3 regions of the Streptomyces pimonensis genome follow, and region 1 is predicted to be linked to each of the others. Evidence: riboswitches for the same ligand, from Rfam matches in the RefSeq annotation. Region 1 holds a riboswitch; each other region holds the start of a gene.

What was found. A riboswitch is a leader RNA that binds a small molecule or an ion and turns the genes downstream of it on or off. The one in region 1 is predicted to bind cyclic di-AMP.
Region 2: it holds a riboswitch for cyclic di-AMP, as region 1 does, so the genes downstream of both, KYY02_RS27735 (M23 family metallopeptidase) here and KYY02_RS00985 (transglycosylase SLT domain-containing protein) in region 1, are expected to answer to the same signal.
Region 3: it holds a riboswitch for cyclic di-AMP, as region 1 does, so the genes downstream of both, KYY02_RS13965 (M23 family metallopeptidase) here and KYY02_RS00985 (transglycosylase SLT domain-containing protein) in region 1, are expected to answer to the same signal.

Annotation. Positions count from the first base shown of each region.
Region 1 is NZ_JAHWZY010000001.1:200,260-210,665, reverse strand. It holds gene KYY02_RS01015 (amidase) at 1-335, shown strand, start outside; gene KYY02_RS01010 (flavodoxin family protein) at 460-1,044, shown strand; gene KYY02_RS01005 (ABC transporter permease) at 1,181-2,050, opposite strand; gene KYY02_RS01000 (ABC transporter ATP-binding protein) at 2,037-3,020, opposite strand; gene KYY02_RS00995 (LolA family protein) at 3,062-4,282, opposite strand; gene KYY02_RS00990 (polyprenyl synthetase family protein) at 4,527-5,537, opposite strand; cyclic di-AMP (ydaO/yuaA leader) riboswitch at 6,111-6,278, shown strand; gene KYY02_RS00985 (transglycosylase SLT domain-containing protein) at 6,282-6,749, shown strand; gene KYY02_RS00980 (HAD family hydrolase) at 6,713-7,585, opposite strand; gene KYY02_RS00975 (glycosyltransferase) at 8,007-9,290, shown strand; gene KYY02_RS00970 (polysaccharide deacetylase family protein) at 9,287-10,084, shown strand; gene KYY02_RS00965 (hypothetical protein) at 10,290-10,406, shown strand, end outside.
Region 2 is NZ_JAHWZY010000037.1:35,509-45,914, reverse strand. It holds gene KYY02_RS27740 (PrsW family intramembrane metalloprotease) at 1-382, shown strand, start outside; gene KYY02_RS27735 (M23 family metallopeptidase) at 486-1,502, opposite strand; cyclic di-AMP (ydaO/yuaA leader) riboswitch at 1,515-1,672, opposite strand; tRNA gene KYY02_RS27730 (tRNA-Met) at 1,993-2,066, opposite strand; gene KYY02_RS27725 (dihydrofolate reductase family protein) at 2,131-3,264, opposite strand; partial or broken gene KYY02_RS27720 (LuxR C-terminal-related transcriptional regulator) at 3,340-3,609, opposite strand; gene KYY02_RS27715 (DUF3040 domain-containing protein) at 3,835-4,101, shown strand; gene KYY02_RS27710 (hypothetical protein) at 5,547-5,906, shown strand; gene KYY02_RS27705 (SCO5918 family protein) at 6,009-6,317, opposite strand; gene KYY02_RS27700 (CBS domain-containing protein) at 6,368-6,772, opposite strand; gene KYY02_RS27695 (DEAD/DEAH box helicase) at 6,818-8,314, opposite strand; gene KYY02_RS27690 (cold-shock protein) at 8,662-8,865, opposite strand; tRNA gene KYY02_RS27685 (tRNA-Lys) at 9,721-9,793, opposite strand; gene KYY02_RS27680 (DEAD/DEAH box helicase) at 9,947-10,406, opposite strand, start outside.
Region 3 is NZ_JAHWZY010000011.1:204,908-215,313, reverse strand. It holds gene KYY02_RS13985 (helix-turn-helix domain-containing protein) at 1-130, shown strand, start outside; gene KYY02_RS13980 (DUF6126 family protein) at 127-255, shown strand; gene KYY02_RS13975 (tyrosine-protein phosphatase) at 265-1,062, opposite strand; gene KYY02_RS13970 (alpha-galactosidase) at 1,234-3,306, shown strand; cyclic di-AMP (ydaO/yuaA leader) riboswitch at 3,622-3,780, shown strand; gene KYY02_RS13965 (M23 family metallopeptidase) at 3,785-4,699, shown strand; gene KYY02_RS13960 (SGNH/GDSL hydrolase family protein) at 4,903-5,688, shown strand; gene KYY02_RS13955 (MBL fold metallo-hydrolase) at 5,783-6,976, shown strand; gene KYY02_RS13950 (hypothetical protein) at 8,122-8,397, opposite strand; gene KYY02_RS13945 (SCO1167/SCO6262 family helicase) at 8,502-10,406, shown strand, end outside.

The DNA of each region.
Region 1 (10,406 bases):
CCCCCGGAGCCGACCCCGCCGACGCCCACCGCGTCCGAGCGGTGAACGACCGGCGCCTGGACGCCCTCTTCGCCCGCACCGGCCTGCTGCTCACCCCCACCGCGCCCACCGCGCCGCACGGCCACGATGGCCCTGGCGACGTCTACTCGACCGCGCTCACCTGGGCGTTCAACGTCAGCGGTCACCCTGCCCTGAGCCTCCCGGCCGGGTTCGGCACCGACGGCTGTCCGGCCGGGCTCCAGCTGGTGGCGGCGCGCGGGCAGGAGGAGGTCCTGCTCGCCGTGGCACGGGAGGCGGAGCGACGCGGGGCCGTCGTCCGAGGGCCCCGCGCCTGAGGGGCTTTGTGTCTGCGGGGCTTGTGCCTGCGGGGCTTGTGCCTGAAAACTCTTGGCGATTTACTTGCACATGCATATGATGCAGATGCTAATAATTGAGTGTGTCGAGCATCTGGGGATGACCATGACCCGTCGATTTCTCTTCGTCCTGGGCAGCGCCCGCCCTGACGGCAACACCGAGCTGCTGGCCCGCCGGGCCGCCGAACAGCTGCCCCCGGACGTGGAGCAGCAGTGGATCGACCTCACCGCTCGCCCCGTTCCCGACTTCGAGGACCTGCGCCACGACAGCGACCACATCCGCCCCACCGAGGGCAACGTGGCCCTGCTGCTGGACGCCACCCTGGCGGCGACGGACGTGGTGATCGCCTCGCCCCTGTACTGGTACTCGGTGTCCGCGCAGACCAAGCGCTACCTGGACTACTGGTCGGGCTGGCTGCGCACCCCCGGCCTCGACTTCAAGGCGGCCATGGCCGGGCGCACCCTCTGGGGCGTCACCGCGCTCGCCCACGAGGAGCCGGAGGTCGCCGACCCGCTGGTCGACACACTGAACAACTCGGCCGCGTACCTGGGGATGCGCTTCGGCGGAGTCCTGCTCGGCAACGGCAGCAAGCCGGGCGACGTGCTGAAGGACACGGAGGCGCTGGCACGGGCCAAGGCGTTCTTCGCGCAGGACGCGCCGCTCGCCCGCTTCCCCCACGAGGCCGGCTGACCGCCCGCCCCCGCCGGCCGAGCCGCGCCTCGCCCGGGGGGACCTCGTTGCCGATGTGCGCGGCGGGCTTCCGGGCCACTGAGTCGCCCATGGGCGGTACGGTCGCACGCCCGGTCGGCCCGGGCCACCGGGTTTCCTAGGAGGTGATGTCCTTCGTCGTGAACCGCGCCCAGGCCGCCGAGCCGAAGACGGCCGCGTAGAGGGCCTGGAGGCCGAGGTTCCTGGTCAGGTCGTCCCAGTGGACCGGTTCGCGCATCAGGTCGGCGAAGGACAGCCAGTAGTGGGAGAAGAGGTAGGGGTGCAGGGCGTGCAGCTGGGGGATCTGGTCGAGGATCTGCACCGTGATCAGCAGTCCGACCGTGGTCGCCATCGCCGCGATGCCGCTGTTGGTCAGTGTGGAGACGAACAGGCCGAGCGCCGCCACTCCGATCAGTGACAGGGCGACGACCAGGGCGATCAGCAGGGCTCTGGCCAGCCCTTCGGAGAAGCTGATCCGGGTGCCCGAGATGGTCGTGAGATCGCCCAGCGGGAACAGCAGCGCACCGACGATCAGCGCCGAGGCGGCGACCACGAGCGTGGCGACCAGGCAGAAGACCATGACCGTCGCGTACTTGGTGAGCAGCAGACGGCTGCGGCCGGCGGGGGCGGCCAGGAGGTAGCGCAGGGTTCCCGAACTCGCCTCGCCTGCGATGGTGTCACCCGCGACGACCCCGATCGCCATGGGCAGGAAGAACGGCAGGGTGGCGGCGAGCGCGGTGAAGACCAGGAACAGGCCGTTGTTGGTGATCTGCGAGATGAACGCCGGTCCTCCGCCGCCCCCGCCGCCGGCCGACGAGCCGTCGCCCGTCTCGATCCGTACGGCGATGCCGACCAGGACCGGTACGGCGGCCAGCACCCCGAGCAGGGCGAGGGTGCGCCAGCGCCGGAAGGTGGTGAGCAGCTCGCTGCGCAGCAGTCCGAGGGTCCACAGCGGGCTCGCCTTCCGCACCGCCTCAGCCCGCGACATCGAAGCCCTCCCCGGTCAGCGCCACGAAGGCGTCCTCGAGCGAGGCCCGTTCCACCCCGAAGCCGCGCACCCGGACACCGGCAATAACCAGTGCCGCGTTCACCTCGGCGAGGTCGCGCCCGGGCACCTCGCCGGTCACCCGCTCCCCGTCCACGACGACATCGGCGGCCCCCTGCTCCTTGAGCACCCGGGCCGCGTCCGCCGGGTCCGGTGTGGTCACCGCCAGCCGGCCCCGGGCGCCCGCGGCCAGATCGGCGACCGGGCCCTGGGCGATCAGCCGCCCCCGGGCCATCACGGCGGCGTGCGTGCACACCTGCTCGATCTCGTCCAGCAGGTGCGAGGAGAGGAAGACGGTGGTGCCCTCCGAGGCCAACTCGCGGACCAGCGTGCGGATCTCCCGCATGCCCTGCGGGTCGAGGCCGTTGGTCGGCTCGTCCAGGACGAGCAGCCGGCGCGGCTGGAGCAGGGCGGACGCCAGGCCCAGGCGCTGCTTCATGCCGAGGGAGTACGCCTTCGCCTTCTTGCCGGCGGCGGCCGTGAGGCCCACCCGGCCCAGTGCGGCGGCGACGCGGGCGCGCCGGGTACGCGGATCGGCGGTGGGGTCGGCGGCGTCGTGGCGCAGGAGGTTGTCACGGCCGGAGAGGAAGCCGTACAGGGCCGGACCCTCGATGAGGGCGCCGACGTGGGGCAGCACGGCGCGCGCGGAGCGCGGCATGGGGCGCCCCAGGACGTGCGCCGTGCCGGAGGTCGGTTCGATCAGACCCATCAGCATGCGGATGGTGGTGGTCTTGCCGGAGCCGTTGGGGCCGAGGAAGCCGAAGACGCTGCCCTCCGGGACGGTCAGGTGCAGACCGTCGACGGCGAGCTGTCCGCCGCGGTAGCGCTTGGTGAGCGCGCGGGTGGCGATGGCTCCGTCGCCCGTGGCCTCCCTGTCGCGCCGCTCCGGCTCCGTGGCGGACGCCTCGCCCATCGGCTCCCTCGTTCCCTGTCGTGTCGTGAGGTTTCGGGACCTCACTTCCCCGCGTCGGCCGCCTTCACGAGCGCGTCCTTGGTGACGGTACCCACGTAGACCTTGCCGTCCTCGGTGATCAGGGCGTTCACCAGGCGGGTGCTGAACACCGTGCCGGTGCCGAACTCGCCCTCGACCTGGTCGCCGAGCGAACCGAGGAAGCCGCCGAGGTCACCGCCGGCCTCGCCGGTGGGCAGACCTCCCTCGCTGCCGGTGTCGAAGGCGGCGACCGAGTTCCAGCCCTCGCCGAGCATCTTCAGCCCGTCGAGGCCCTTGGCCAGGTCCTCCTCGGACTTCGGGGCGCCCTTGGGCCTCTCGGCGTGCTCCCCGCCCTTGTCCAGTACGCCGTCCTCGGTCACCTCGGCGCCCTCGGGCGGGGTGAACTCGAAGGTCGACGCGGCCGGCCGGTCGAAGCTCACCTTGGTGAAGCCGGCGTCCACGACGGCCGCGCCGCCGCTGGACGGGGTGAGCGTGAACTTCAGCGGCATCCCGGTCTCGTGGTCGACCGCGATGCTGATCGCGCCGACCGTGGAGCCGGACTGCTTGGGCTTGACGACCAGCCTGTACGCGTCCCGGCCCGCCACCTGCGCGGTGCCGTCGACGGTCACGGACGTGGTGTCGTCGACCGACCTCAGCGCCTCCTCGGCGAAGTCCTTCGGGGTGGCCGGGGGCTGCTGCTCCCGCGCCTCGCCGGACTCGTCGACGGTGCCGTGGTAGACCTCGTTGGACTTGCTGTCGTAGCCCCAGACGTCCTTGCCGTTGTGGATCAGGCTGTACTCGGCGGCGTCCTCGAGGAGCGACACCTTCTGCCGGTCGGGGCCGTCGGTCGCGACCCGCAGCGTGTGCGTGCCGGACGCCAGTTCGGCGAGCTTGGCGGACGGGTCGGCCGAGGAGCCGTCGTCACCGCCCTGCTCCATCGCGCCGGACGCGAAGCCGCTCTCCAGGCCGCCGAGGTCCGGCAGCCCGAGATCCGTGGTGATCTTCACGGTGCCGGACAGCTGCTCGACGTCCGACTGCGCGATCTTCTCGATGAGTCGCGCGGCGGTGATCTCCGGCAGGTCGGGGTCGCCGGAGTCGGCGATCGCGGGGACGAGCCCGATGGTCGCGGCCGCCACCCCCATCACCGTGACCGGGACGACGTACCGCGCGGCCCTGTGCCGCCTCGTGCGCGGCTCGTCGAGCTCCTCCGCGGCTGTCGTGTTCTCGGATTCGTACGGTGCCATGTGTGCCCTCCGTGGTCGGCGGCGGCTTCCGTCTCGTGTCCTCGCACCAGTCTCACCCTGAGCCGCCATTCTCACCCGAACCGGTGAGAAGTGGTGTTGTCCGTCGTGGTCCATCCGACCAAATCCGGCAGGCGGATACGTCAGACCCCGGGCTCAACTCCGTGTACTGCTCCGGTATGACACGGGAGGTGGTTTCCTCCCCCGACCAGTAGGGGTCACGGAGGAGTTCGCGCCGTCGGCCGGCTCAGCCCGCGCGGTGCACCACCGCGTCGCACAGCTGCACGAGTGCCGCCTTCGCCTCGCACTCCCGCAGCGGGGCCAGCGCGGCGCGCGCCTCCTCGGCGTAGCGCACGGTGTCCCGGCGGGCCTGCTCCAGCGCGGGGTGGGCGCGCAGCAGCCGCAGCGCCTCCGCGTGCCGGGCGTCGTCGGTGAGGTCGGAGTCCAGCAGCTCGCACAGGGCGAGGTCCTCGGCCAGCCGCAGCCGGTCCGCCCGTTCGCGCAGCCGCAGCACGGGCAGCGTGGCGATGCCCTCGCGCAGGTCGGTGCCGGGGGTCTTGCCGGACTCGTGGGAGTCGGAGGCGATGTCCAGGACGTCGTCGGCGAGCTGGAAGGCGACGCCGAGCCGCTCGCCGTACTGGGTCAGCACGTCCACCACCGTCTCGTCGGCGCCGGACATCATCGCGCCGAACCGGCAGGCGACGGCGACCAGCGAGCCGGTCTTGCCGCCGAGCACGTCGAGGTAGTGGTCGACCGGGTCGCGGCCGTCCTGCGGCCCCGCGGTCTCCAGGATCTGCCCGGTGACCAGCCGCTCGAACGCCTCGGCCTGCACCCGTACGGCCTCCGGCCCGAGGTCGGCCAGGATGTGCGAGGCCCGCGCGAAAAGGAAGTCGCCGGTGAGGACCGCGACGGAGTTGCCCCAGCGGGCGTTCGCGCTGTCGACCCCGCGCCGCACCTCGGCCTCGTCCATCACGTCGTCGTGGTACAGCGTGGCCAGGTGGGTGAGCTCCACCACCACGGCCGAGGGCACGACACCGGGCGCATGGGGGTCGCCGAACTGGGCGGCGAGCATCACGAGCAGCGGGCGGAACCGCTTGCCGCCGGCCCGCACCAGGTGCTGGGCGGCCCGGGCGATGAAGGGGACCTCACTCTTGGTGGCCTCGATCAGCCCTTCCTCGACAGCCGTCATCCCGGCCTGGACATCGGCTTCCAGAGCCTGGTCCCGCACGCTCAGCCCGAACGGCCCGACGACGGTCACGAGGGGTCTCCTGTCTGCTGGTGTCCACTGGCGATTACACGGAATGTCGATAGGTCGCTGCCATCACTCAAGTCAGCGTATCCGGTCATGTTTCGATCACCGTCAGCGCCCGGCGTCAGGGGCGGGGCGGTACGAGGTCAGGAGCGGAGCGCTTTGGGTCATTCGATAACAGCGGACATTTCCTGACTATCCCGGATGCACCACTCCGCCCCGGACCGGCCTCCGACCCGCTCGCCGGGTCGCGCCCCGCCACGCGAACCACCCCGCCCGCCCCGGTGTCCGACTTGCCGCAAGTGTCAACTCAATTCCTTTTGGGGAAGAATGCGCCCGCCGACAGTCCCCCGTGAAGTGGGTCACGCGCGTCCCGGCGCCCCCACCGCGGCCCGTCACTCGTCACCCTCCTTTGCAGGGGGTCGAGTTGACCCTTGGCACTCGCGAAGGATCAAGCGTCACAAAACGCCCTTTACAAGATCAAAGGGGGACCTGCACGAGGACCGCGCTTGTTTCCGGCATGTGCTCTCGCATACGTTCCGGGCCTGCCGGGTGGACGCCTGATCCTGCCGCCGCCCGCATCAACCGACGACGACCACTCAGGACGGCAGGAGCGGGGGACCCAGGTAGGCCGCCGGGCCGGACACGTACCGGAACGGCTAGGGGTGAAGCCATGTCCGCAGGGGCACGGCCGGGCACTCTCCCGCCCGAACCCGACAGCTCACCTCGCAGGCGTAGGAGAGGAACCCAGACATGCCTGCTTCCGTTCGGCACCGCCGCCGCCTCGCCCGCTCCCTCGCCGTCACCGGCGTCGCCGTGGTCGCACTGCCGCTGTTCGGCGCGACCGGCGCCGCCGCCACCACCGAGCCGACGACGACCGCCGCCTCCGTGACGGCGTACCCGGACAACCTCGACGGCTGGATCCGCGAGTCGCTGGACGTCATGGCGCAGCACGGCATTCCGGGCAGCTACGACGCCATCCACCGCAACATCATGCGCGAGTCCTCCGGCAACCCGTACGCCGTCAACAACTGGGACTCCAACGCCGCCGCCGGCACCCCGTCGAAGGGCCTGCTGCAGGTCATCGACCCGACCTTCGCGGCCTACCACGTGCCCGGCACCGCCTTCGACCCGTTCGACCCGGTCGCGAACATCACGGCGGCCTGCAACTACGCGGCCGACCGCTACGGCTCCATCGACAACGTCTTCGGCCCGTACTGAGCCACCCGCTGACGGGCGAGCGTCATCGCCCCGCCGAACAGTCGCTCGAGGACGACGGCCACGCCGTCGTCCTCGTTCGACGTGGTGACCTCGTCCGCCACCGCCTTCAGCTCGGGATGCGCGTTCGCCATGGCGACGCCGTGGGCCGCCCAGCCGAACATGGGGATGTCGTTCGGCATGTCGCCGAAGGCGATCGTCCGCTCCGGGCCCAGCCCCAGGTGCTCGGCGGCCAGCGCCAGCCCGGTCGCCTTGGTCACCCCGCACGGCTGGAGCTCCACGGTGCCCGGCCCCGACATGGTGACCGTGGCCAGCGAGCCGACCACCGACCGGGCCGCCGCCGCCAGGGCGTCGTCGGACAGGTCGGGGTGGCGCAGCAGCACCTTGCTGATCGGCCGGTCCCACAGCTCCCCGCGCCGCTCGACCCGCACCGCGGGCAGGGTCGGGTGCGGCATCAGGTAGCCGGGCTCGATCAGCGTCAGCCCGTCGGCCCCGTCCTGGTCGACCGCGGCGTGCACCTCCCCCACCTCGGCCTCGATCTTGCCGAGCGCGGTCTCCGCCAGTTCCCGGTCCAGTGTCACGGACCACAGCAGCCGACCCGCGCCGGCGTCGTACACCTGAGCGCCCTGTCCGCACACCGCGAGCCCCGTGCAGCCGAGGGCGTCCAGGAGCGACCGCACCCTGGGGGCCGGGCGCCCCGTCACCACGAGATGCCGGGCACCCGCCCGCTCCACCCGCGCGAGCGCGGCGAGGGACCGGTCGGAGAGGGTGTCGTCGCCGCGCAGCAGCGTCCCGTCCAGGTCGGTGGCGATGAGTGAGTACGCGGTGGGTGCGGCCATGATCAGAGAATACGGACAGCCCGGCGGTCCGATTCACCCTGCCCGTTTGCGCTCGCTTTCGGTCCGGTTCCCTTCTTCCGCCTTCCCTCGGCGCCGGGTAAGGACCGGTTCAGGACTCTTTCCCCGTTTGGCAAGAACATGGTCCGCTCTCTACCGTCCGCCCGGCCCCCGGCGGTACCTTCCAGGGGTCCGGGGGACTTGATCGGGGGGTCGGGTGAGCGGTGGACGCATGGGCGTGCTGGGACCCGAGGAGCTCGGCTAGGGGGGCGGGAGCGGGGCGCCGCACCGCACCGGCTGAACCGCGGGCCCGTGCGCCGCGCGCACGGCTTCGTCCGCACCCGTCCGCGCCCGGTGGCGTCGGCGGCACGGACCCCGAAGGGTGCGGCACGGCTGCGCCGGTCGTGGGGAGGGGGGAGGACAGGTGTCCCGGAGAACGCGTACGCAGGAGGAGATACGGCGGTTCCTGGCCATCGGCGCGGTGCAGGTCGCCGAACTGGACCTGGGCGGTGGCGAGGCCGTGGTGAGACCCGGCCCGGGCAGCCCTCCGGTGACCCACGGCGAGGTGTTCCTGCTGGTCAGATGGGCCGGCCGCCCGGTGGGGACCCTGCTGGCACGGGTGCCGGAGGGCGCGGACCCACGGGCGGTGCTGACGGAGGCGGCCGCCGGGGTGACGGGGGTGGCCGTGGAGGCGGGGGGCGGCGGGGAGCCGCCGTACGCCTCGGTCGTCGTGGCCACCCGGGAGCGGGCCGGACAGCTCGCCCGGGCGCTGGACTCGCTGCTCGCACAGGAACATCCGCGGTTCGAGATCGTCGTCGTCGACAACGCGCCGATGACCGACGGGACCCGCGAACTGGTGGAGCGCAAGTACGGCGAGCGGGTGCGGTACGTGTGCGAGCCGGCTCCCGGACTCGCCGTCGCGCACAACAGGGGGCTGGCGGTGGCGCGGGGCGAGGTGATCGCGTTCACCGACGACGACGTGGTCGCCGATGCCCGCTGGCTCACCGAGCTGACCGCGCCGTTCGCCGCCGACCCCCGGCTCGGCTGCACCACCGGCCTGATCCTGCCCGCCCGGCTGCGCACCCCGGCCCAGGTCCTGCTGGAGAGCCACGGCGGCTTCGCGAAGGGCTTCACGCCGACGACGTACGACCCCGGCGACCCGCCCCGCGACGAGCCGCTGTTCCCCTTCGCCGCGGGCCGCTTCGGCTCCGGCGCGAACATGGCCTTCCGCACGGAGGTGCTGCGTGCCGTCGGCGGCTTCGACCCGGCCACCGGCGCCGGGACACCCGCCCGGGGCGGCGACGACCTGTACGGCTTCGTCCGTGTCCTCGCCCAGGGGCACCGGCTGCACTACACGCCGTACGCGCTGGTGTGGCACCACCACCGGGAGACCTGGGCCGACCTCGAGACCCAGGCGTACGGCTACGGCGCCGGCCTCACCGCCTACCTCACCGCGATCCTGGTCAACCGGCCCGCACTGCTGCCGGCGTTCCTCGCCCGGCTGCCGCGCGGCCTCGCGCACGCCCGCACGCTGACCGGGGCGCGCGACACGGACGGCGGCGGTCCGCCGGGCGGGCACGACGCCCGCACCCACCCCTGGCCACGCCGCCTGTCGCGGCTGCAGCGCAGGGGGATGCTGTACGGGCCGCTCGGATACCTGCGGGCACGGCGGGCACCGGGGAACGCCACGGGGCGGGGGACGGGATGAACACGGTCGTACCCGTCTTCCTCTACCACGCCGTGACGGACGATCCGCCGGACTGGATCGCCGAGTTCACCGTCACGCCCAAGGAGTTCGCGGCTCACCTCGACGCCGTCGTGGACAGCGGCCGCACGCCCGTCACCATCAGCGCCCTCGCCGACCACCTCACCGGCCGGGCCCCCCTGCCGCCCCGGCCGGTGCTGCTCACCTTCGACGACGGCTTCGCCGACCTGCCCGGGCCCACCGCCGACGCCCTGGCCGAGCGCGCGCTGCCCGCGACCGCGTACCTCACCACCGGCGCCATCACCCCGGGCGGCCGCAGTCTGCTGCCGCCCGCCCCGATGATGAGCCTGGACCGGGTGGCGGAGCTGGAACGGTCCGGCATGGAGATCGGCAGCCACACGGTCACCCACGCCCCGCTCGACACGCTGACCACCGGACGGCTGCGCGCCGAACTCCTGGACTCCAGGGCCGTGCTGGAGGACGCCCTCGGCCATTCCGTCCCCCACCTCGCCTATCCGCACGGCTACAGCAGCCCCCGGGTGCGCGCCATGGCCTCCCGCGCCGGCTACGAGACGGCGACCGCCGTGCGGCACGCGCTCAGCTCGGAGCGGGACGAGCGCTACCGCATCGCCCGCCTGATCGTCCGCCGCGGTCACACCGTCGCCGACGTCGAGGCGTGGCTGGCGGGCGGTGGCGCGCGGATCGCCCCGTACCGGGACGGGCCGAGGACCGTCGGCTGGCGGTGGTACCGCCGGGCCCGCACCGTCCTGCGCGGCCGTCCCGCCTTCGCCGGTTGACGGGGACAGGCCGGGGTCGGGCCGGGGCGGGCCGGGGCGTGCGGGAGGTACCGGGCAGCTGCCGCTTCCCTCGGCTTTCCTTCCTCCCCCACTTCTCCCGCTTCCGTAGTTTCCCTCGTTTCCTCGGCTTCATGACGAGTTCGACGTTTTTGATGTGAAAAACAGAGGTAATTCCTATACTCGTCGCGGGGGAGGGAGTCTCGGCGTGCAACACCATGTGCCCGTACCGACCACGCGGAGCGGCGCGCTGCCCGGCCCCGAGCCGGCCGCCGGCCCGAAGGAGCCGGGAGGGAACTCCGGCGGCGGCCGCAGACCCTGGCCG
Region 2 (10,406 bases), on a different contig from region 1:
GTGGCTCGACGCGGCGGAGCCGTGCGCGTTGGGTTCGATGCGGGCGCGGCGCGTCGCCCGGCAGTACGCGCGCCGCTGCGGCGGGAGGGCGGCGGCACGGTCGGTCGCCTCGTACGAGGCGTACGCGACGTCACTGGCGTTCCTGCGGCACCGGGGGCGACTCGGACGGGCGGGGCCGGACTTCGTCGCCCGGGAACGGGAACTGCTGCTGGAGCTGTGGCACCGGCGGGGAGCGGCCCGGCCGGCCCTGGAGCACGCGGCCCGCGTCACCGCGCCCCGGGCTCCGGTCGCCGCGGCGCCGTGGACGGTGTACGGCGGCTACGGGCCTCCGCCGTACGGGCCCCCGTACGGCGCTTACGACCCGGGCGCCCGCCGGTTCTGACCGGTGCGCCGCGCACCGCCCCGGAAGACACCCGACCGGCAGCCCTGACGTCGGGGGGCGTCGTCGGGACTGCCGGGATCCGGGGCGTACCGGGTCCGCTCGCTCAGACGGTGAGGCCCTTGCCGCGCAGCCACGCCATCGGGTCGATGCCCGCGGCGGAGCCGCCGGGGTGGACCTCCAGGTGGAGGTGGGCCCCGGTGGAGTTGCCGGTGGAGCCGACGCGGCCGATCACATCACCGGTGTTGACCTTCTGGCCGACGCTGACGCTGATGGAGGACTGGTGGGCGTACCAGATCTCGGTGCCGTCGTCGAGCGTGAGCACGGTCTTGTAGCCGTAGGAGCCGTCGTAGCCGGCGGAGGTGATCGTGCCGGTGTGGACGGCCTTGATCAGCGTGCCCGTGGGGGCGGCGAAGTCGAGGCCGGTGTGCTGACCGGAGGACCAGTAGGCGCCGGCCTGGCCGAAGGTCGAGGTGACGGTGTACGAGGAGGTCGGCAGCGCGTACTGCTTGGCCAGCTCGGCGAGGCGCTCGGCCTCGGCCTTCCTCCTGGCCTCCTCCTCGGCCTTCTTCCGGGCGGCCTCGGCCTTGGCCCTGGCCTCCTTCTCCGCCTTGGCTGCGGCCTCGGCGGCCTGCTTCTCGGCGGCGGCGACCGCCTCGGCCTCCGCCTTGCTCTCGGCCTGGGCCTGCTGCTGCTCGACCTGCGCCATGATCCGGGTGCGCAGCGCCTCACCTGCGTCGGACGCGCCCTGCTCGGTGTCGGCGGCGGTCACGCCGAGGGTGCTGAGGGGGGTGACCGGTTCCTCGGGGGTTTCCTCGTCGGAGACGAGGGAACCCACATCAGGAAGGTCGGGCATGGAGATCGACACCGGCGGCTTGCCGGTCTGGGCGCTCGCCATGCCTCCGGCGCCGACGGCCGCTATGACGCCGACACCCAGGACGGTGGAGCTGCGGGCGAGTCCTCCGCCGCGCTGCTTGGAGACGCGGTGCCGGCCGCGTACGGGACGAACGGACTCCGCGGTGGGGTTCCACTCCTCGAAGGGGCCCTCGTCGGCGTCGCTGCCGTAGGCGAAGGTGTCGCCCGGCTTGAACGGGACCTCGGGGGCAGGCGGGTTGGACGCCACGTGGGCGCGCTCCTTTCCTTCCGTCTTCGCCTACCGGGTTAGCTGACGGGTTCGGAGCGGGAAGGTCTCCTACGCGCGTATACGGGCCGTGTGGACACGGCGGTATTCACGCGATTCACCCCATGGTGGTGGTTCCCCGGTTCCCTCGCGGGATTCGGCGCGTGCGCACGGAGCCGCCTTCTGTGACGGCTGGGACGACCGCGCTGCGTTATCGAACGTTAATAGACGGGAGGGCCGGATTCCAAGCCGTTCCTCTTGATCATTAACGGTTTTCGAGGGTACTTAAGCACTACGAGAGAACAAAAACGGACGAGTTGACCGCCCCTCGGGCGATGGGTAGTTTCTGACCGTTCGTCAGTTGTTATGCGCTGCGAGGTGGCTCACTCACGGTGGGTGAGAGCAGGGAGACGGGCAGCGAGGAAGCGGGGAAACGGGGAAGCGGAAAACACCGAGGGCCGGAATCCCTTGGATTCCGGCCCTCGGCCTTCAGTAGCGGGGACAGGATTTGAACCTGCGACCTCTGGGTTATGAGCCCAGCGAGCTACCGAGCTGCTCCACCCCGCGTCGTTGAGACCACTGTACGCCATCCGCGGGACACAGCGCACATCCGTTTACCGGCGGCCCGGTTTCAGCGGCCGAGCAGATGGCCGTTCGGCGCCTTGGCGCGGTCCTCGTACTGGGACAGGACGACGACGGTGGCGCCCTCGCCGGTCAGCACTCCGGTGCCGTCGGCGCCCGCCACGAACGTGTCCGGCTCCCGCCAGGCCGTGACCACCCGCCGCACCCCCGCGTCCAGGATGAGCCGGGCGCAGGGCGCCGGCCGGGACGCGCGGCGGGCGCAGGGCTCCAGGCTGGAGTACACGGTGGCGGTGGCGAGTCGGGGGTCCGCGGGATCGGCCTTGGCCAGCGCGGCCTCCTCCGCGTGCACCACCGGGTCGGCGCCCTCGCGGGAGTGGCCGCGCGCCAGCTCCGTGCCGTCGGCGGCCACCACGACCGCGCCCACGCTGAACGCCGTCTCCGAGGGCGGGCACTCGGCGGCCAGCTCGCAGGCGAGGGCCAGCCAGTGGTGGTCGGCGGCGGAGGGCAGCGGGCCGGTGCCGGGGGCGGTGGGCTCGTAGCGCATCAGGACGACGTCGCCGACCGGGCGGCTCTCGACCAGCCGCAGCCGCCCGCCCGGGTAGGAGCCGGGGCCGAAGAGGCGGGGGGCCTCCGGGTCGCCGACGAACAGGGGCGCGAGGACCAGCTGGAGCTCGTCGGCCAGTCCTTCGGTGAGGAGCTGGGTGTGGACCGTGCCGCCGCCCTCGACCATGAGCCGCCGGACCCCGCGCTCGGCGTGCAGATGCTCCAGCAGCCGCCGCCAGTCGAGCCCGGTGCCGAGCGGGACGACGTCGGCGTCGAGACCGAGGGCGCGGGCGCGCCCGGCGCCCTCGTCGGTCGTGTAGAGGACCTTCTCGCCGCCGGTGTGCCAGAACCGGGCCGTCGGGTCCAGGTCGCCGGAGCCGCTGACGGCGACCTTGAGCGGGTACTCGGTCCCGCCCCCGGCGAGGCGGGCGGCACGCCGCCCGGGCGAGTTGACCAGCAGCCGGGGGTCGTCGGCGCGAATCGTGCCGGCGCCGACCAGAAGGGCGTCCACGGACGCCCGTACCTCGTCGACCCGGTCGAAGTCGGCCGGACTCGACAGCAGCAGTCGCTCCGGGCCGGTGTCGTCCAGATAGCCGTCGAGGGAGACGGCGGCGGACAGCAGGACGTACGGGTGGGGCATCGGTTCCTACTTCCAGGGGCGGGCGGGCCTGTGGGCGTCCAGTCTGACAACGGGCGCGCCGGCCCCTGCGCCGGTTCAGGGCTCGACCAGCCCCTCGCGGACGGCGTACCGGGTGAGTTCCAGACGGTCCTTCAGGCCGAGTTCGGCCGGCAGGTCGGCGCGGTGCCGCTCCACGGTCCCGGAGCCGATGACGAGGAGACCGGCGATCTGCTGCGAGGTCCGACCTTCGGCGACCAGCTCCAGGATCTCCTCCTCGCGGCCGGTGACCGCCCTGGCCGGCAGGGCGCGGCCCTTCCACGCGAGGTCACGGTGGTCGTGGATGAGGGCGTTGACGGCGCCGGGGTGTACCGCAGCGGACCCGGGGCGGACGGGGACGGTAGCGGGCGGCGGCGGTGGGCGACGCTGAAGTCCGTCGCACCGGACGGGTGATGACGTCGGCGGGCGGGCAGACTCCTTCGTACCGTGCCGAGTTCGCGGCAGGCCGACGGTCGAACCGGTGACGCCCCGGTGTCACGGAGCGACGGCCGTCGACGGTGCCACCGGGCGGCCGCCCCCTGGGAAGGAGGAGCCGTGCCCCAGTCCGACGACGAGCGCCTGGTCGACCCCGCAGCCCGTCTCGAACACGAGGGTCCCCGTCTCGTCCGCTCGCTCTCCGAAAGCCGTCCGGCCCGCCTCCGTGATTACCGGCGCACGAGCGCCTGGTGCGCACTGGTCATCGGGGTGGTCATGCTCGCCGCGGGCGTCGTCGTCCCCGCCGGCCTCCTCATCGCGGCGGGCCTGGTCCTCGCCGGGATCGCCGCGCAGCTCCTGGCCCCGGACCGGGACGAGCGCCCGTGAGATGACGCGGCGCCCGAGCCGACGGAAGCCGGTTCGAGCGCCGCGCAGCAGGTCAGGGGTGAGGTACCGCTCCTGCGAGCCGCAGGCCCGGGGACTTGGTCTCATGACCACCGGCCTGCGCCGGTGTGAGGTCCGCCGACACCGGCGGGCACGCTCGCCTCGGACCGCGGCCGGTGGACCGGACGACCGGCCGGCGCGGCGGTGTGCGGTGGGTGTCGCCGCGCCGGGCTTCCTCGAGTTCTCCGCGCCGGTCTCCCGGGTTGCCGATCCGGCATGGACCTCGACCGGGGCGGCCCGGTCGACGAGTTCACGCCCACGGGCCGCGACGCGCAGTCGGTGGCGGGAGGAGCGACGGCGTCCGCCCCCGGGGCACGGAGGTGTGCTCGGTCGCGCTCCACCGATGGCACGGAGAAGACCGGGTGGCGCGGAGCCACTGGGCGGCCCGGCCCGTCGTGCGGCCGGAATGGCCGTCGGGACGGGCCGGGCGGCTCGTCCGCTGTCCTCCCGTCCCTGCGTGGAACGCGCGGAGGGGCCTTGGTGCCGTACGGCACCAAGGCCCCGAAGGAACTGCAACACCATCTGCCGGCCCTAGTACTGCGCCGGCCTTCTCTTTCCGCACGGCCGCCCGATACTCCGACGGGGGTGCGGGGATTGCGGATGCGTTACCGGAGACCACCTGCCTATCGATGTCCTGCGGCACCCGGGCTCGCTCTTCCCACCCGGGCGATCCTGATGGCGCTCCACTCCTCCGTTCTTCCCTCTGAACCAATCGCTTGCAGACGGGAACCGCGTACTGCTTGTCCCGCTGATACCGCGACCGCGTCGGCCGCGGCCCTGCTCACGGCGGCCCCTCACCACTGCGGGCCACCCGGTCCGGTCGTCAGTCCCGTCGCCGCCATACGACCACCTGGCTTCGAAACTCCACCACCGCACCGTCATGCGTGTACCACTGCCCGGCAGTTCGTGTCTGCCAGGCCTTGCTGGATCTCGACTACGAAAGAAATCGTAATCACGCGATCTGCGAATGTCTACTCCAGCAAGCGCAGATTTTGGCGCGTCCGGCGATGAGGTGTCTCCTTGGGCCGTCTGCGCATCCTCGGGGGCGGTCCGCGGCTCGGACCCCGCGCACGGGCGGGCCCCCGGAGCCGGCCGCCGGGCTTGCCGTGATGCCGTCGGCCGGCGCGGCGCCTACGCTTCTCACCCCACCGCCCCGGCCGTCTCCGGTGCTCGTCACCGACGCCCCTGCACCGCGGGGGTACGCACTCCGGAACCGACGGCCCACCCGTTCACCACCGAGGCGACCGTCCACGCCCCCGGCCCGCAGACACCACGCCTGCGCCCCCTGGCCTGTACTGCGGTACCGGGGCCGTGGGCGTCCCGCCCCGCCCGGCGGTAGCGCCACCGCCCGAGCCGCCCGTCCGGACCAGCGCATAGAATGCGATCCCATGCCGAAACCTGACGAGCTGATCGTCGACATCGCCGCCCTCGTGGAGTCCGGGCAGAGCAATCAGATGTCCTTGACCGTGGTCACCGGCGGTGCCGTCGTCACCGGTCGCCTGGCTCCCGAAGCCGTGTGGCGGCAGAGGGTGTCGGAGGTGCTGACGGACTCCGCCCACCTGGGCGATTTCTCCGCCGTCTTCGACACCCCCGCGAAGAAGGACGGCCCACCCACGCATCTGCACTTCCACGTCGCGCGGATCCTTCAGGGCACGGTGGGGATCCCGGAGACGGGCGGTATGTACCGCATCGCGATCGAGGACGTCAGTGCCTGGACCGTGGGCGACTTCAGCTACTCCGACCACTGATCCGCCGCCGCGTCGGGAGCGGCACGCCACATGGTGAGGGCCCTACCGGCATGTGCCGGTAGGGCCCTCACTCCTTCGTCCGGCTCCCGCCGGTCCCGCCGGTCAGTCGGACGAGGGGGCGCCGAGCATTGCGGAGGCCCGCTGCAACGGGCTCTCCATGCGCGCGGGCGCGGCCCCGGGAAGGGCGCGACAGGTGAAGCCGAGCCGGGACATGGCCCGCAGGACCTCACCGGCACTGAAATCGCGGCGGTCCTGACGGGTGACGACCTCGCCGACCTGTTTGACGGGGTAGTGGCGTCGTCCGATGATCACGGACTCGCCGGTGACCGGTTCGGGCTTGACGCCCTTCATCGAGTCCAGCACGCCGCTCCTGGTCAGGTCGAACGGGAAACGGGCGATGACGCAGCGCATGATGCCTCACGGGGAGAAGGGGGGACGGAGGCCGACCGCCGTGAAGCGGTTCAGCGGGAGAGAGCCAGAACACCCAGAGCGTTGCCCTGTTCGTCGACCACGGGCAGGGCCCCGAGCCGACGGTGCCGCATCGCACGCTCGGCCTCGGCCCTCGTGGTCAGCGGCGAGGCGAAGGGAGCGATGACGTCGGCGATGTCACGCAGACAGATCCGGTCCGTGTATCCGGAGCCGTCACGAACGGCCGTGAGCCGGGCCCGGGTGACCAGGCCGGTGCACAGACCGTCGTCGTCGCAGACGACCAGATGCCCCGTACGGGCGGCGGCCATCACGGACAGGGCCACCTCCACGGTCATGTCCTCCCAGACCTGCGGTCCGGCCGCGTCCATGGTGTCGGCCACCGTACCGTGCACGTGGCGGGTGCTCACCGGACGGAACTGCATCTGGACCAGCGTCAAGGGTGCCTCCTACGGAGATGGTCCGGCTTCCTGATCACGAAGGTTCTATGCCGCCGTACCGACGGTCGACTGCCGTACGGACGCGCGGCGCGCCGCCGAGGCGGGACGGCGTCGGCCGCGTGAGGTCGCGCCGCGCTTCTTGGGGCGTTCGGACACGGGTGCGGTGATGACGACCGGAACGCCGGAGGGGGTCTGGGCGCCGGTGATGCGGTGCAGGGCCTCCCCGCCGACGCTGACCTGGGTGGTCTGCGGGACGATGCCGGCCGCTGCCATGAGACGGGTCATGGCGCGGCGCTGGCTCGGAACGACCAGGGTGACGACGCTGCCGGACTCGCCGGCGCGGGCGGTACGGCCGCCGCGGTGCAGGTAGTCCTTGTGGTCGGTGGGCGGGTCGACGTTGACGACGAGGTCGAGGCTGTCGACGTGGATGCCGCGCGCCGCGACGTTGGTCGCCACCAGCACGTTGACGTGCCCGGTCTTGAACTGCGTCAGCGTGCGGGTGCGCTGCGGCTGTGACTTCCCGCCGTGCAGGGCCGCGGCCCGCACCCCGCTGTTCAGGAGGTGCTCGGTGAGGCGGTCGACGGCGTGCTTGGTGTCGAGGAACATGATCACTCGGCCGTCCCGCGCCGCGATCTCGGTGGTGGCCGTGTGCTTGTCGGCGCCGTGGACGTGCAGCACGTGGTGCTCCATCGTCGTGACCGCGCCCGCCGAGGGGTCGACGGAGTGCACGACGGGGTCGCTGAGGTAGCGGCGCACGAGCAGGTCGACGTTGCGGTCGAGGGTGGCGGAGAACAGCATGCGCTGGCCCTCGGGGCGGACCTGGTCGAGAAGGGCGGTGACCTGCGGCATGAAGCCCATGTCGGCCATCTGGTCGGCCTCGTCGAGGACGGTGACGGCGACCTGGTCCAGCCGGCAGTCGCCGCGGTCGATGAGGTCCTTGAGACGTCCCGGTGTGGCGACGACGATCTCGGCGCCCCCGCGCAGCGCGCTCGCCTGCCTGCCGATCGGCATCCCGCCCACCACCGTGGCCAGCCGCAGCCTGACGGAGCGGGCGTACGGGGCGAGCGCGTCGGTGACCTGCTGCGCCAGTTCCCGCGTCGGTACGAGGACCAGTCCCAGCGGCTGCCGGGCCTCGGCGCGCCGCCCGGCGGTACGGGCCAGCAACGCCAGACCGAAAGCGAGGGTCTTGCCGGAGCCGGTGCGGCCCCGGCCGAGGACGTCCCGCCCGGCGAGGGAGTTCGGCAGGGTCGCGGCCTGGATCGGGAACGGTACGGTCACGCCCTGCGAACCCAGTGTGGCCAGGAGTTCCTTGGGCATGTCGAGATCGGCGAAGCCCTCCACGGCGGGAAGCGCGGGAGTGACCGTCTCGGGGAGGGCGAACTCTCCCTGGACCGCGGCAGGCCGGCGGCCGTAACCGCCGGAACGGCTCGAGCCGCCCGAACGGTTCGGGGCCGACGAACCGAATCGGCTGCCACCCCTTCCGGAGTCGGCACCACCCCTACGGGTACGGGCGAAGCGGTCGTTCGTACGTGTGCGGTTCATGCGGAACCTTCCTCGATGCGGCACATATCAAGGAACTTCCCGCAGCGATGAGCAGCACGGAGAATTGCAAGAATGAGCCGGTGGAACGCGGCAGCGAATCTGGCCGGCGGAAAATCCGTCGGGCGCAGGGGCTGGAATGATTGGTGCGATGTGGACGTGGTGTCCGAGCGGCCGCGGCGGTGCGGCCATGGAGGGATGCGTCAGCACCCCTGAAGGGCGATCCCTGTGCGGTGAAGCCCACGGATTCCCTGGTCGTCCTCCGCAGGGGAAACCGTTGCGGAAAACGCAAGCAGCTGGGACCCGCACCCCAAAGGATGCGGGTCCCAGCTACGAAATGCGCGTCAGCGTCAGGCGGGAACGATGTTCTCGGCCGTCGGGCCCTTCTGACCCTGCGCGATGTCGAAGGTCACCTTCTGGCCCTCGAGCAGCTCGCGGAAGCCCTGGGCGGCGATGTTCGAGTAGTGGGCGAACACGTCGGCGCCGCCACCGTCCTGCTCGATGAAGCCGAAGCCCTTTTCCGCGTTGAACCACTTCACGGTACCAGCAGCCATGTCATTTCTCCTTTGGGGCAGTGCATCGAGGTCCGCACCGTGCGGACCCCGTGTCGCCGCGATGATCACCCCATCCGGAAAAGACCGGACATACAAAAACGCTTCCCACGGCATGTAAACCGACTGGAGAGCATTTGAAGTTTCGGGAACCACAACCGCAACTGAGATCGACAGTAGCATGCCTCGACGGCCCGCGTGCGGTGAGGATTGCCACCCCGTTTATTGCAGCAGAGATTCTGTCTGCAAGTTCCGTTAAAATCTCAGCTCTCGGGAACAGGTATTGATTAACCCGAAGCGCAACGTTCCGGGGAGCACGGGGCGTGTTCGGCTCGAGGGCCGTGTCCCGAAGGGTTCCGTCTCCCTCCGGGAGACGGCCGGGAAGAAGGGCCGGCCTGCCGTGCCCCCGGCGGTCGGACCAGGCCCGGGACCGCGATCCTGCCGTCTGCCGTCTGCCGTCTGCCGTCTGCCGTCACGAGCGGACGGTCCGCTGAGGGGGGAGGCGAGCAGACCCGAACACCCGGCGGAGGAGCCGAACGGAGGCCGCTCGCAGCCGAGCGGGCCGAGCCTGCGGAGATGAGGCCGCCTCAGAGGATCACCGAGACCCGGTCGTCCGGCCGGCGATCCGTCACACCCTCCGCGTGGCCCCGGGGTCTCCGTCGCCGCGAGGCGGCCGGCCAGGACCGGCACGAAACCGATCCCGACGCCGGCCCCGCCGTCCCCGGACGCAGCCGGTCCGCAGGCCATCGGCGCATCCGCTTCCGCACCAGCCCGGAAACCGAGTCGGCGTCCGGGCCGACCGAAGCCGGACCGGACGCCGCGTAGCAGGTCAGAGGGCGTTTACCCCCCTGCCACCGGTAGGCCCTGTGGGACTCGAACCCACAACCAATGGATTAAAAGTCCACTGCTCTGCCAATTGAGCTAAGGGCCCCTGGCGATGTTGCCTCCCCGAGCATAGCCGGACGCGGCCGGGACTCCGATCGGGTATCGCCGAAGCGGGTCCGGACGTGTCCCGCGCGGAACGCGGGAGGGCCCGCACGACGGGTGTCGTGCGGGCCCTCCCGGGCGGCCGGATGAGGCCGTGTCAGCCGTTGCGCTTCCAGCGCGGCTTGTCGTCGCGGCGGCCGAAGGAGCCACCGCCACGGTGCTCGTCACGACGGCCGGACGGGCGGTCGTGGGAGCCGGAGTGGAAGCCGGGGCGGTCGCCCTGGCGGTCGCGGTTGAACGGACGGTCGCTGCCGCGGTGGCCGCCGCGGTCGTCACGGCGGAAGCCGGGACGGTCACCGCGGTCACGGTTGAAACCGCCACGGTCGTCACGACGCTCGAAGGAACGCCCACCACGGTCATCACGACGCTCGCCACGGTCACGGTTGAAACCGCCACGGTCGTCACGACGCTCGAAGGAACGCCCACCACGGTCATCACGACGGTCACCGCGGTCCCGGTTGAAACCGCCACGGTCGTCACGACGCTCGTCACGGCGCTCGCGCCGCTCGTACGGCGCCGGGGCCTCCGTACGCTCCGCGCGCTCGGTCCGCTCGACG
Region 3 (10,406 bases), on a different contig from region 1:
CGACTCGCTGACCCCGCACCGCATCGCCGCTTCCGACTCCGACGGGGTCGAGCTGCTGTTCGTCCACACCCTGCTGCAGAGTCCCACGGCCGCGCTGTGCCTGGGCCCGATCCACGGAGAAGCGACATGACCGGCAGAGACATGGAAGAGAAGCTCCCCCGGGCCCTGTGGGTGCGGCTGTTCATCTACGTGGTGGTGGGACACCTCTTCGCGGCCTTCGTCTACTTCCTCTTCGAGATCGCTCCGAAGAAGTAGGCGCCCGTCTCAGTCGAGCAGGCGCTCACGCAGCTGCTCCCGGTCCTCGGGAGTGAGCCCGAGCGCCTGCTCCAGATACGGGTCCGCACCGCCCCAGGTCTCCTCGATGGTCTCGAAGGCCGCCGACAGGTACTCCGCGCGCGCGTCGAACAGCGGGCTGAGCAGCTCCATGACCTCGGGGGAGTAGGCCGAGGCGGAGCTGCCGCTGCGGCGCACCTTGTAGCGGCGGTGCTTGGCGTTGGACTTCAGGTAGTCGTCGAGGATCGCGTCGCGTTCGACGCCCACCGCGAGCAGCGTCACCGCCACCGAGAGTCCCGCGCGGTCCTTGCCCGCCGCGCAGTGCATCAGTGCCGGAACGCTGTCCTCGACGAGCGAGCGCAGCACCCGGGCGTGCTCGGCGGTGCGCTCCTTGATGATCAGCCGGTAGGAGCTGATCATCCGGTCCGCGCCCTTGCCGTCCGCGAGGATCGAGCGCAGCTGCTCCAGATCGCCGTCGCGGACCATCTTCCAGAACTCGGCGCCGTCCGCCGGGTCGCTGAGCGGCAGGTTCACATTGCGCACGCCCGGCAGCTCGACGTCCGGACCCTCCAGCTTCTGGTCGGCCGCGTTGCGGAAGTCGAAGACCGTGTGCAGTCCGAGCGAGGACAGGAAGGCGGTGTCCTCCGCGGTCGCGTGGGCGAGATGGCCGCTGCGGAACAGCACCCCGTGGCGTACTCGCCGGCCGTCGACGGTCGGCAGTCCGCCCACGTCGCGGAAGTTGCGCACTCCGGCCAGCTCGGGTTCGGTCGACGGCACCTGCTGCGTCACGAAGGACTCCTCCCACTCGGCGCCGTCGGCGGGGCTCGCCGGCGGACGCCACTCGACGATACGACATGCCTGCCTGGGACAATGAGTTCTTCACAGGCATTGCCCGACCGCCCTCGCACCCCCGATGATGTTGGTGTCTGATCGCATCTGTTCGTGTCTGTTGGAGGTTCGGTGACGCAGGTCTCCCAAGACGGTCGTACATGGCTCCTGTCGGGGCAGGCCAGCAGTTACGCGCTCCACGTCACGGACCGTGACGAGCTGGTGCACCTGCACTGGGGCGCGCGCATCGCGCTCGCCGACGCGGAAGCCCTCGCCGCGCGCCCGCTGCCGGACGACTGGCCGTTCGAGTCCCGGCTGGACGGGCGCGAGGAGTACCCGGTCGAAGGCGGCCCCCGCTTCGTCCGGCCCGCCCTGTCCGTACGCGCCGCCGACGGGCGGCGCGGCACCGAGTGGACCTTCGAGGGCCACGAGACCGACAACGGTGAACTCCGCCTCCGCTTTCGCGACGGCGATCTGACCGTCACCCTGCACTACCGGATGTGCGACGACGTGATCGAACGCCGGGTGACCCTGCACAACCGGGGCCCGGCGGTCGAGCTCCTGCGCGCGGACTCCGCCACCTGGACCCTGCCCGAGCGCGAGCACTGGCGGCTGTCCCAGCTGCACGGCCGCTGGGCCGCCGAGTCCCGGCTGACCCGCGTCCCGGTCGGCTACGGCGAGAAGGTCATCGGCAGCCGCCGCGGCCACACCGGACACCAGCACCTGCCCTGGGTCGCGCTGGACACCGACGCGACAGAGGAGCGCGGCGAGGTCTACGGCTGCGCCCTCGGCTGGTCCGGGTCCTGGCGCATCTGCGTCGCCCAACTCCCCGACGCCCGTGTGCAGGTCACCGGCGGCGCGGGTCACGACGACTCCGGCCTGCTGATGCTGGGCACGGACGAGACGTACGTCACGCCGGTCTTCGCCGGCCTGTGGAGCGACGCCGGCTTCGGTGGTGCCAGTCGTGCCTGGCACGCCTACCAGCGGGCGTACGTCGTCCCGGACGCGGACCGGGACCGGCCCGTGCTGTTCAACTCCTGGGAGGCCACCGGGTTCGACATCTCCGAGGAGCAGCAGCGGACGCTCGCGCAGCGGGCTGCCGCGATGGGCGTCGAGCTGTTCGTGGTCGACGACGGCTGGTTCGGGGCCCGTACGAGCGACCGGGCCGGACTCGGCGACTGGACCCCCCACCCCGGCCGCTTCCCCGGCGGCCTGAAACCGCTCGCGGACCATGTGCACGGGCTCGGGATGCGGTTCGGCATCTGGGTCGAGCCGGAGATGGTCAACCCCGACAGCGACCTGTACCGCGCGCACCCCGACTGGGTGCAGTTCCAGCCGGACCGCCGGCGTACGGAGTTCCGCAACCAGCTGGTGCTCAACCTCGCGCGTGACGACGTCCGGGAGTACCTCTGGGAACGGCTGGACGGGCTGCTCTCCGGCACCCCCGTCGACTATGTGAAGTGGGACTTCAACCGCTGCTTCAGCGACGTCGGCTGGCCGGACGACCCGTATCCGCAGCGGCTGTGGATCGACCACGTGCGCGGTCTGTACGCCCTGCTGGACCGGTTGCGGGCGGCCCATCCGGGCGTGGCCTTCGAGTCCTGCTCGGGCGGCGGCGGGCGGATCGACCTGGGAGTCCTCTCCCGTACCGACCAGGTGTGGACCTCGGACAACACCGACCCGCTCGACCGGCTCGCCATCCAGCACGGCTTCAGCCAGATCCATCCGGCCCGGGTGATGGCCGCCTGGGTCACCGACAGCCCCAACGCGATGCTCAACGGGCGGGTCAGTTCGCTGCGCTTCCGGTTCGTCAGCGCCATGGCCGGGGTGCTCGGCGTCGGCGGCGACCTCGCGCGGTGGACGGAGGAGGAGCTCGCCGAGGCGCGGGAGTGGGTCGCGCTCTACAAGGAGATCCGGCCCCTCGTCCAGCGCGGCGACCTGTACCGGCTGCGTCCTCCGGAGGGCGGGCTGAGCGCGGTGCAGTACGTCCTCGGCGACGAGACCGTCGTCCTCGCCTGCCTCCAGGCCCAGCACCACGGAGAGCCCGTTCCGGCCCTCCGGCTGCGCGGCCTCGATCCGGAGGCGTCGTACGAATGCCGTGAAAGCGGCGAAACGCACCGGGGCGCCGTCCTGCTGCACCACGGGCTGCACACCGGTCTGCGGGGAGACCTGGACGCCGCGGTGTTCCGGCTGCGGCGCCGGTGATCGCATGATTGGCGCGTCATGTCCGATTGATGCGCTTCGCCGTAATGTGCCCCGAAAGAAAGGGGGATGGGGAGGGGTGCGTGAGCATCGTCATATCCGTGACGATGTGTTGTCGCCATGCTCACGTAATTCCGTGGAGGGGCAGGGGAATTCGTGCGGGAAGGGAATCCCGGCTGACGCTCGGTGACGTCTTTTCCGTATGTCGATCACGAAAAAGCGTGTTCGCGGTGAACCTCGCGCTTGTCCCACCGCGTCCGGGTCGCTTACGTTCGCCACCGATCCGGACGGACGCCTAATCCTGCCGCCGCCCGGAGCCCGCACACACTGACCCGTCCACGGCAGGAACGGGGGACCCACAGGTACGACTGCCTGTTCCGGTTCCCGGAACGGCTTGGGGTTAAGCCACGCGACAGCGCGGCCGGGCATCTCCAGCCCGCACCCGACAGCTCACCTCGTAGGCGCCGGAGAGGAATTCGACATGCCCGCGAAGGGTAAGCACCGCCGTACCAGGACCCAGCGTTTCACCCGCTCCATCGCCGTCGCCGGAACCGGTGGCGCCGCACTCGCCCTGCCGCTCCTCGGCACCACCGGCGCGCACGCCGCCACGCCGCAGAGCGCCCCCGAAAAGGCCGTCCAGTCCCTTTCCGCCGGCCAGAAGACCGTCACCGACAAGGGCGGCGAGGCCCGCACGTACACCGTGAAGGCCGGGGACTACCTCGCGAAGATCGCCGAGGCGGAGAACGTCGACGGCGGCTGGAAGAAGCTCTACGCGGACAACCGCGAGGCCATCGGTGCCGACCCGTCACTCATCCACCCCGGTCTGAGGCTCTCCGTCGACGTCGGGGCCGCCACGGCCGCGCCGCAGGAGTCGCCCTCCGCCGCGGCCCCGCAGGCCCCGGAGCGGAAGACCGAGCAGCCCGCCGAGCAGCCCTCCCCGGACACCTCCACCCGGACCACGAACACCGACCAGGCCGCGAGCGCCTCCGGTTACAGCTCCCCGGTGCCCGGCGCCGGCCTCGGCACCGCCTACAAGGTGGCCGGCAGCATGTGGTCCAGCGGCTACCACACCGGCGTCGACTTCGCCGTCCCGACCGGCACCTCCCTGAAGGCCGTCGGCGCCGGCACCGTCGTCTCCGCGGGCTGGGCCGGAGCGTACGGCAACCAGGTCGTCCTCAAGCTCGACGACGGCCACTACGCCCAGTACGCCCACCTGTCCTCGCTCTCCGTCTCGGCCGGCCAGGCCGTGACCGGCGGCCAGCAGGTCGGTCTCTCCGGCTCGACCGGCAACTCGACCGGCCCGCACCTGCACTTCGAGATCCGCACCACCCCGGACTACGGCTCGGACGTGGACCCGGTCTCCTACCTCCGCTCGAAGGGTGTCGCCATCGGCTGACCCCCGACGACCTCCCCGACGCGCGCGCCGGAGGCCGGACCCCGATTCCCGGGTCCGGCCTCCGGCGTATTCCGGAGTTGGCCAACATTTTGGAAGTGTCTTATCTCACCGTGCGTCAACCTTTCCTTACGGTCGCGTAGGTCACATTCGAAGGTGAATCATGAGCGGTTGTGGCAGACGATTCGAAGAGTGACAGCAGAGCAGTGATCGGGTCGTACGTGGCGGTGGGGGACAGCTTCACCGAGGGTGTCGGCGACCCCGGCCCCGACGGGGCGTTCGTCGGCTGGGCCGACCGGTTCGCCGTGCTTCTCGCGGACCTCCGGCCCGAGGGCGACTTCGAGTACACCAATCTCGCCGTGCGCGGAAAGCTGCTGGACCAGATCGTGGCGGACCAACTGCCGAGGGCGGTCGAACTCGCCCCCGACCTGGTCTCGTTCTGCGCGGGCGGCAATGACATCCTCCGCCCGGGCAGCGATCCGGACGAGGTGGCCGAGCGGTTCGAGCGGGCGATCGCCGCGCTCACGGCCGTGTCCGGCACGGTGATGGTGACGACCGGGTTCGACACCCGTGGCGTTCCCCTGCTGAAGCATCTGCGCGGCAAGATCGCCACGTACAACGGGCACGTACGGGCCGTCGCCGACCGCTACAGCTGCCCGGTGCTCGACCTGTGGTCCCTCAGGAGCGTCCAGGACCGCAGGGCCTGGGACGCCGACCGGCTGCACCTGTCGCCGGAGGGACACACCCGTGTCGCGCTCCGCGCCGGGCAGGCCCTCGGCCTGGAGGTCCCCGCCGACCCCGAACAGCCCTGGCCGCCCCTGCCGCCCCGCGGCACGTTCGAGGTCCGACGGGACGACGTCCAGTGGGCCCGCGAGTACCTGGTGCCGTGGATCGGCCGCCGGCTGCGCGGGGAGTCGTCGGGCGACCACGTGATCGCCAAGGGGACGCTGTCCCCGGACGACATCAAGGTGCGGATCGCCGCGGTGGCGTGAGAGCCGCTTCGCCGGTGGCGGCGGTCCCCCGCACCGCGGTGCGGGGGACCGCCGCACATAATGGAATGTCTGACCGACTCCACTTGGAGGCACCGTGGCCGGTTCCCGTTCCCAGAGCTCCGGGCCGCGCGCCCTGCGGCCCGTGTCCTTCGGCGCGGACCCGAGTGGCGAGCGCATGGCACGCATCCGCAGATCCCCGCACTTCAAGGACGGGGTCTTCCGGAATCCCGGGGGCGCCGCCCGGATCCGCCCGACGGGGGCGACGCGGGACCTGGCGAAGACCTACTTCGACAAGGACTCCCGTTCCCGCCGCGCCCCGAAGGGCGCCGTCCCGGTGCACCCGACCACCCTGGCCGACATCTCCCGTCCGCCGGCCACCGGGCTGCGCCTGACCTGGATGGGCCACTCCAGCGTGCTCGCGGAGATCGACGGACACCGGGTCCTGTTCGATCCCGTGTGGGGCGAGCGCTGCTCGCCGTTCCCCTTCGCCGGGCCCAGGCGACTGCACCCCGTGCCGCTGCCGCTGGCCGCGCTCGGCCCGGTCGACGTCGTCGTGATCTCCCACGACCACTACGACCACCTGGACCTGCCCACGGTCAAGGCGCTGGCCGGCACGGACACCCTGTTCGCCGTACCCCTCGGCGTCGGCGCCCGCCTGGAGCGCTGGGGCGTATCCTCCGGGCGGCTGCGCGAGCTGGACTGGCACGAGGCGACGGAGGTCGGCGGCCTCACCCTCACCGCCACCCCGGCCCGCCACTTCTGCGGCCGGGGCCTGCGCAACACCCAGCACACCCTGTGGGCCTCCTGGGCGGTCGCGGGCGGGGAGCACCGGATCTACCACAGCGGTGACACCGGCTACTTCGAGGGCTTCAAGGACATCGGCGCCGATCACGGCCCGTTCGACGCCACGATGATCCAGGTCGGCGCGTACTCGGACTTCTGGCCCGACATCCACATGACGCCCGAGGAAGGCGTCCGGGCCCATCTCGACCTGCAGGGAGGCAGTCCGGGCGGGGTGCTGCTGCCGATCCACTGGGGGACGTTCAACCTGGCGCCGCACGCGTGGGCGGAGCCGGGGGAGTGGATGAAGGACGTGGCCGAGGGGGCGGGGCAGGCGGTGGCGTTCCCGCGGCCGGGTGAGCCGTTCGAGCCGGCGGGGAGGCTGCCGGTGGAGGCGTGGTGGCGGGCGGTGTCCGGTCCGATCGCGCACCCGTGGCGGCGTCCCCGGATCGCTGAGGGCGTGGCCGGAGCGAGCAGGGGTGATCTCGATCTCGCGGGTGAGCGGTGAGGTCGGCCGGGGACGAGCTCGGCGAGATGGCCCGGACACGGGAGCTTCTCCCGGCTGAAGAGCAGGATCGTGTACGGGGAGCCTTGGGCAGGGCGCCTCGCACGGAGCGTGATGCCGCTGCTCCGCGATTCAGGTCCTTGCCGTTCCTGGACGGCTCGTCTCGACTCGTCGTCCGGACACGCGCCTTGGAGCGCTGAGCCAGCCGGAGGGAGTCCAGGCCGGGCAGCGCTCGGCCGCACTGCTCGGCCATGGTCGGAGGCAGTGCCCAGCCCTCCGGTCCGGCTTCGCGGTCTTGTAGCGGGTCCGGCTGGGGCTGGGTACGGCCACCGCGTGATCACCGGGGATGGGGTGGACTCCTGAAGATCGTGCGGTGGCCGCAGGTCATGGGGCGGCCCCTGCCCGCCGACGGCTGCCGTGCTGTTCCGCTGATCGGACTCCGGGTGCAACCGGTTGCCGCGGCCGTGGTTCTCCGACGTCCTGCCCGAGTCGGCATGCCACCGCTTTCCGCATGCCCCAGCCGACACCCGTACCGGCGACCTCGGCGGCGGTCGCCCGGCCCAGCGCCTCGGCGGTGCCCGGACCACAGACCGCGAGGGCCGGACCGGCACGGTGTCCGCTCGGGGCCGCCTCGTTGAGTACGGCACCGTGGCTGTGGCGATCGGCCTGTCCCGAGGGAACCGGGTCGAGTCGCCAGGTGTCGCCCGCGGTGCGTGCACCGTCGGTCGGGGCCACCCGGCCTCGCACCCCTCATCCGTGTCGCGCACGCCATCTCGGCAACCTTGTCATGTCTGCAACTTAAATGTTTATTTTGCCGACGTTCATCTGGTGATCGTCAACGACTCATGGGTTCTCGTCCTTTCGTGCTTCCTCTGTGAAGGACGGGGGTATGGGGCGGGGTTTGCGGAGGAGCGCGTTGGCGATGACCGCGGTCATGGAGCTGCTGTTGATGACGGGGGAACGGTCCTCGGCGTCTCCCTCGACCGGGGGCAGTGGCTCCTGGTCGACCGGTCCGGCGCTCGACCGGGTGTACGGCAGTGCGGACGGGCGGTCGCACACGGCCGTGACGGCCGACACGCGAGCGGCAGTGAAGGGCGGCGGCCACGGTCACGAAGGCGCTCCAGGAGGACCTGGGGCGGAGCAGACGTTCACCAGGACATCTCTTGTGCGAAAAAATTCGTAGATTTGTGCGGGATGTCCAGTTCGGTGGCCAATTTCTGGTTCTCCTTGCATGCGGTCCTCAGTTCCGCGCGCAGGGCCGCGATCTCGGCTTCCGGTTCCTGTCTCGTGGCCCCGCTCACCGGGACGTCCTTCGTGTCCGTGCTCGTCGTGCCGCTCTCACCTCGGCGGGCCCGCTCGGCCCGCACCCGGTCGCGCAGCGCCTCCCGGCTGATCCCCAAGAGCCGCACCACGAGGTTGTCCACTCCGGTAGCGTTGGGGCGACCCGGCCGGTGGACTCGCGGCTGGGGCAATCAGTAGGGAACCGGCGGCAGATGCGGCTGGGGGACATCCGCAGAGGAACCAGACGATGGCCACGGTCTACCGCGTGGTGACCATGAACGACGAAGGCCAGGAGCAGAGCGCTCGCTACTTCGATGTGGACGGCCGGGAGATCGGTGATCCCCACCTGTCCAGCCTGTCCAGGAGGCGTGTCCCTTCCCCGCGACGGCACCCTGTGGATCCGCCCGTCACTCCGGAGCGGGTGTCACCCGCTCCCGGGACCGTCGTGTTCGACCCGGTGTGGTGGGAGGACCTGAGGGAGTGCACGGCTGTGTTCCTGCCGGGCGACCCCCCACGCTCCGGACGGATCGCTTTCCACGCCCAGGACGGGCGGCTGCCGGCCGGTGCTCCCACCGAAGAGCTCCTGCTGGTCCTGCCGCACGGACGCGGCGGGCGGCGACGGACCGTTCCCGCGGTGGTGTGCCCGCTCGCCGACGTTCTGCCGTTGCTGCTCGACGAGCCGCCGCAGCGGCTTGCCGCGACAGGTGCCGCATGGCGCCACGCGGCCCTCTACGCGCTGCACATGGCCGGCCGAGGGCTGTTGCTGCCCGGACTGAGCGCAGGCGGGTACGACGCCTGGAGACTGGGGCCGTTCTCGCAGGAGGACGCCGGCTGGGTACGGGCATTGGCCGGATCCCTCGACCCCGCCGCGTACGCGACTCCGTTCGAGCAGGCCGGGCGTGGACGCACTCCGCTGCTTCTGCCGCATCCCTACGACCGGCTGCGTCTGTTCCTGGACGCGGTGGCCGACTTGCTGCCACGCACGCCCGCCGCTGCCGCCGCTGCAGGACAGGCCGCTTTCGCCGGTCGGGACCCCAGGCACCTGCCGGAGCTGTGGGGCTGGGCCGCCGAGGTCGCCGACGGCCGGGACGCCGGTGTCCAGCTCTCCCTCCGGCTCGAACTGCCGGACACGGAGGATGACTTCGACATCACCGACGACGGCACGGGCGTCGCGGACCGCCTCGGAGCGGCGGTGCGGTGTGTGCCCCAGGTGCGCTCGCTGGCGGATCCGTTGCTGTTCGCCGACCTGGCCGAGGTGCGGCGGGGGACCGCGGGCGGGTTCGGGCCTCGTGACCGTGCGCGGGCCGACGCGACGCTGCGTGCGGCCGCCGAGGTCTGGCCCGCACTCGCCGGACTGCTGGAACCGGCCGGGCCGGACGCACTGGACCTGGACGACGACGCCTTTCTCGCCCTGCTGGACGACGGCATCGGCGTCCTGGCACGGGCGGGTGTGGCGGTGCACCTGCCGAAGGACCTGGTCCGGGACCTCGTCGTACAGGCAGTCGTCGAGCCCGGAAGCGGCTCGCCGGACGAAGAACCGGAGGGATCGGGCTACTTCACGCCCGACGCGCTGCTCTCCTTCCGCTGGGAGCTGGCGGTGGGCGACCGCACTCTCACCCCTGCGGAGCTCGACCGCCTGGCACAGGCCGGGCGCCCGCTGGTGCGGCTGCGGGACCAGTGGGTCGTCGTCGACGAGGCGCTGCTGCGCAAGGCCCGGAGCCGGCCACGCGGACTGGGCGCCCTGGAGGCGCTGACGGCCGTTCTCACGGGCGAGGTGGCGGGCGACGACGGAACCGTCACCCCGGTGCGGCCCAACGGATGGCTTGCCTCCCTCCACGACCGGCTGACCGCACCGGAGTACGCCGCGGATGCCGAGCTGCTGCCTCCCGCCGGGCTGGAGGCCACCCTGCGCGGATACCAACTACGTGGCCTGGCCTGGCTGGACCGGCTCACCCGTCTCGGCCTGGGTGCTTGCCTCGCGGACGACATGGGGCTCGGCAAGACGATCACCGCCATCGCCCTCCACCTGCGCCGGCAGGAGGATCCGAGGGCGGCCGGCGGCCCCACTCTGGTGGTGTGTCCCGCCTCGTTGCTCGGCAACTGGGGACGGGAGATCGACAGGTTCGCGCCCGGCACGCCCTGGCGCCGCCAT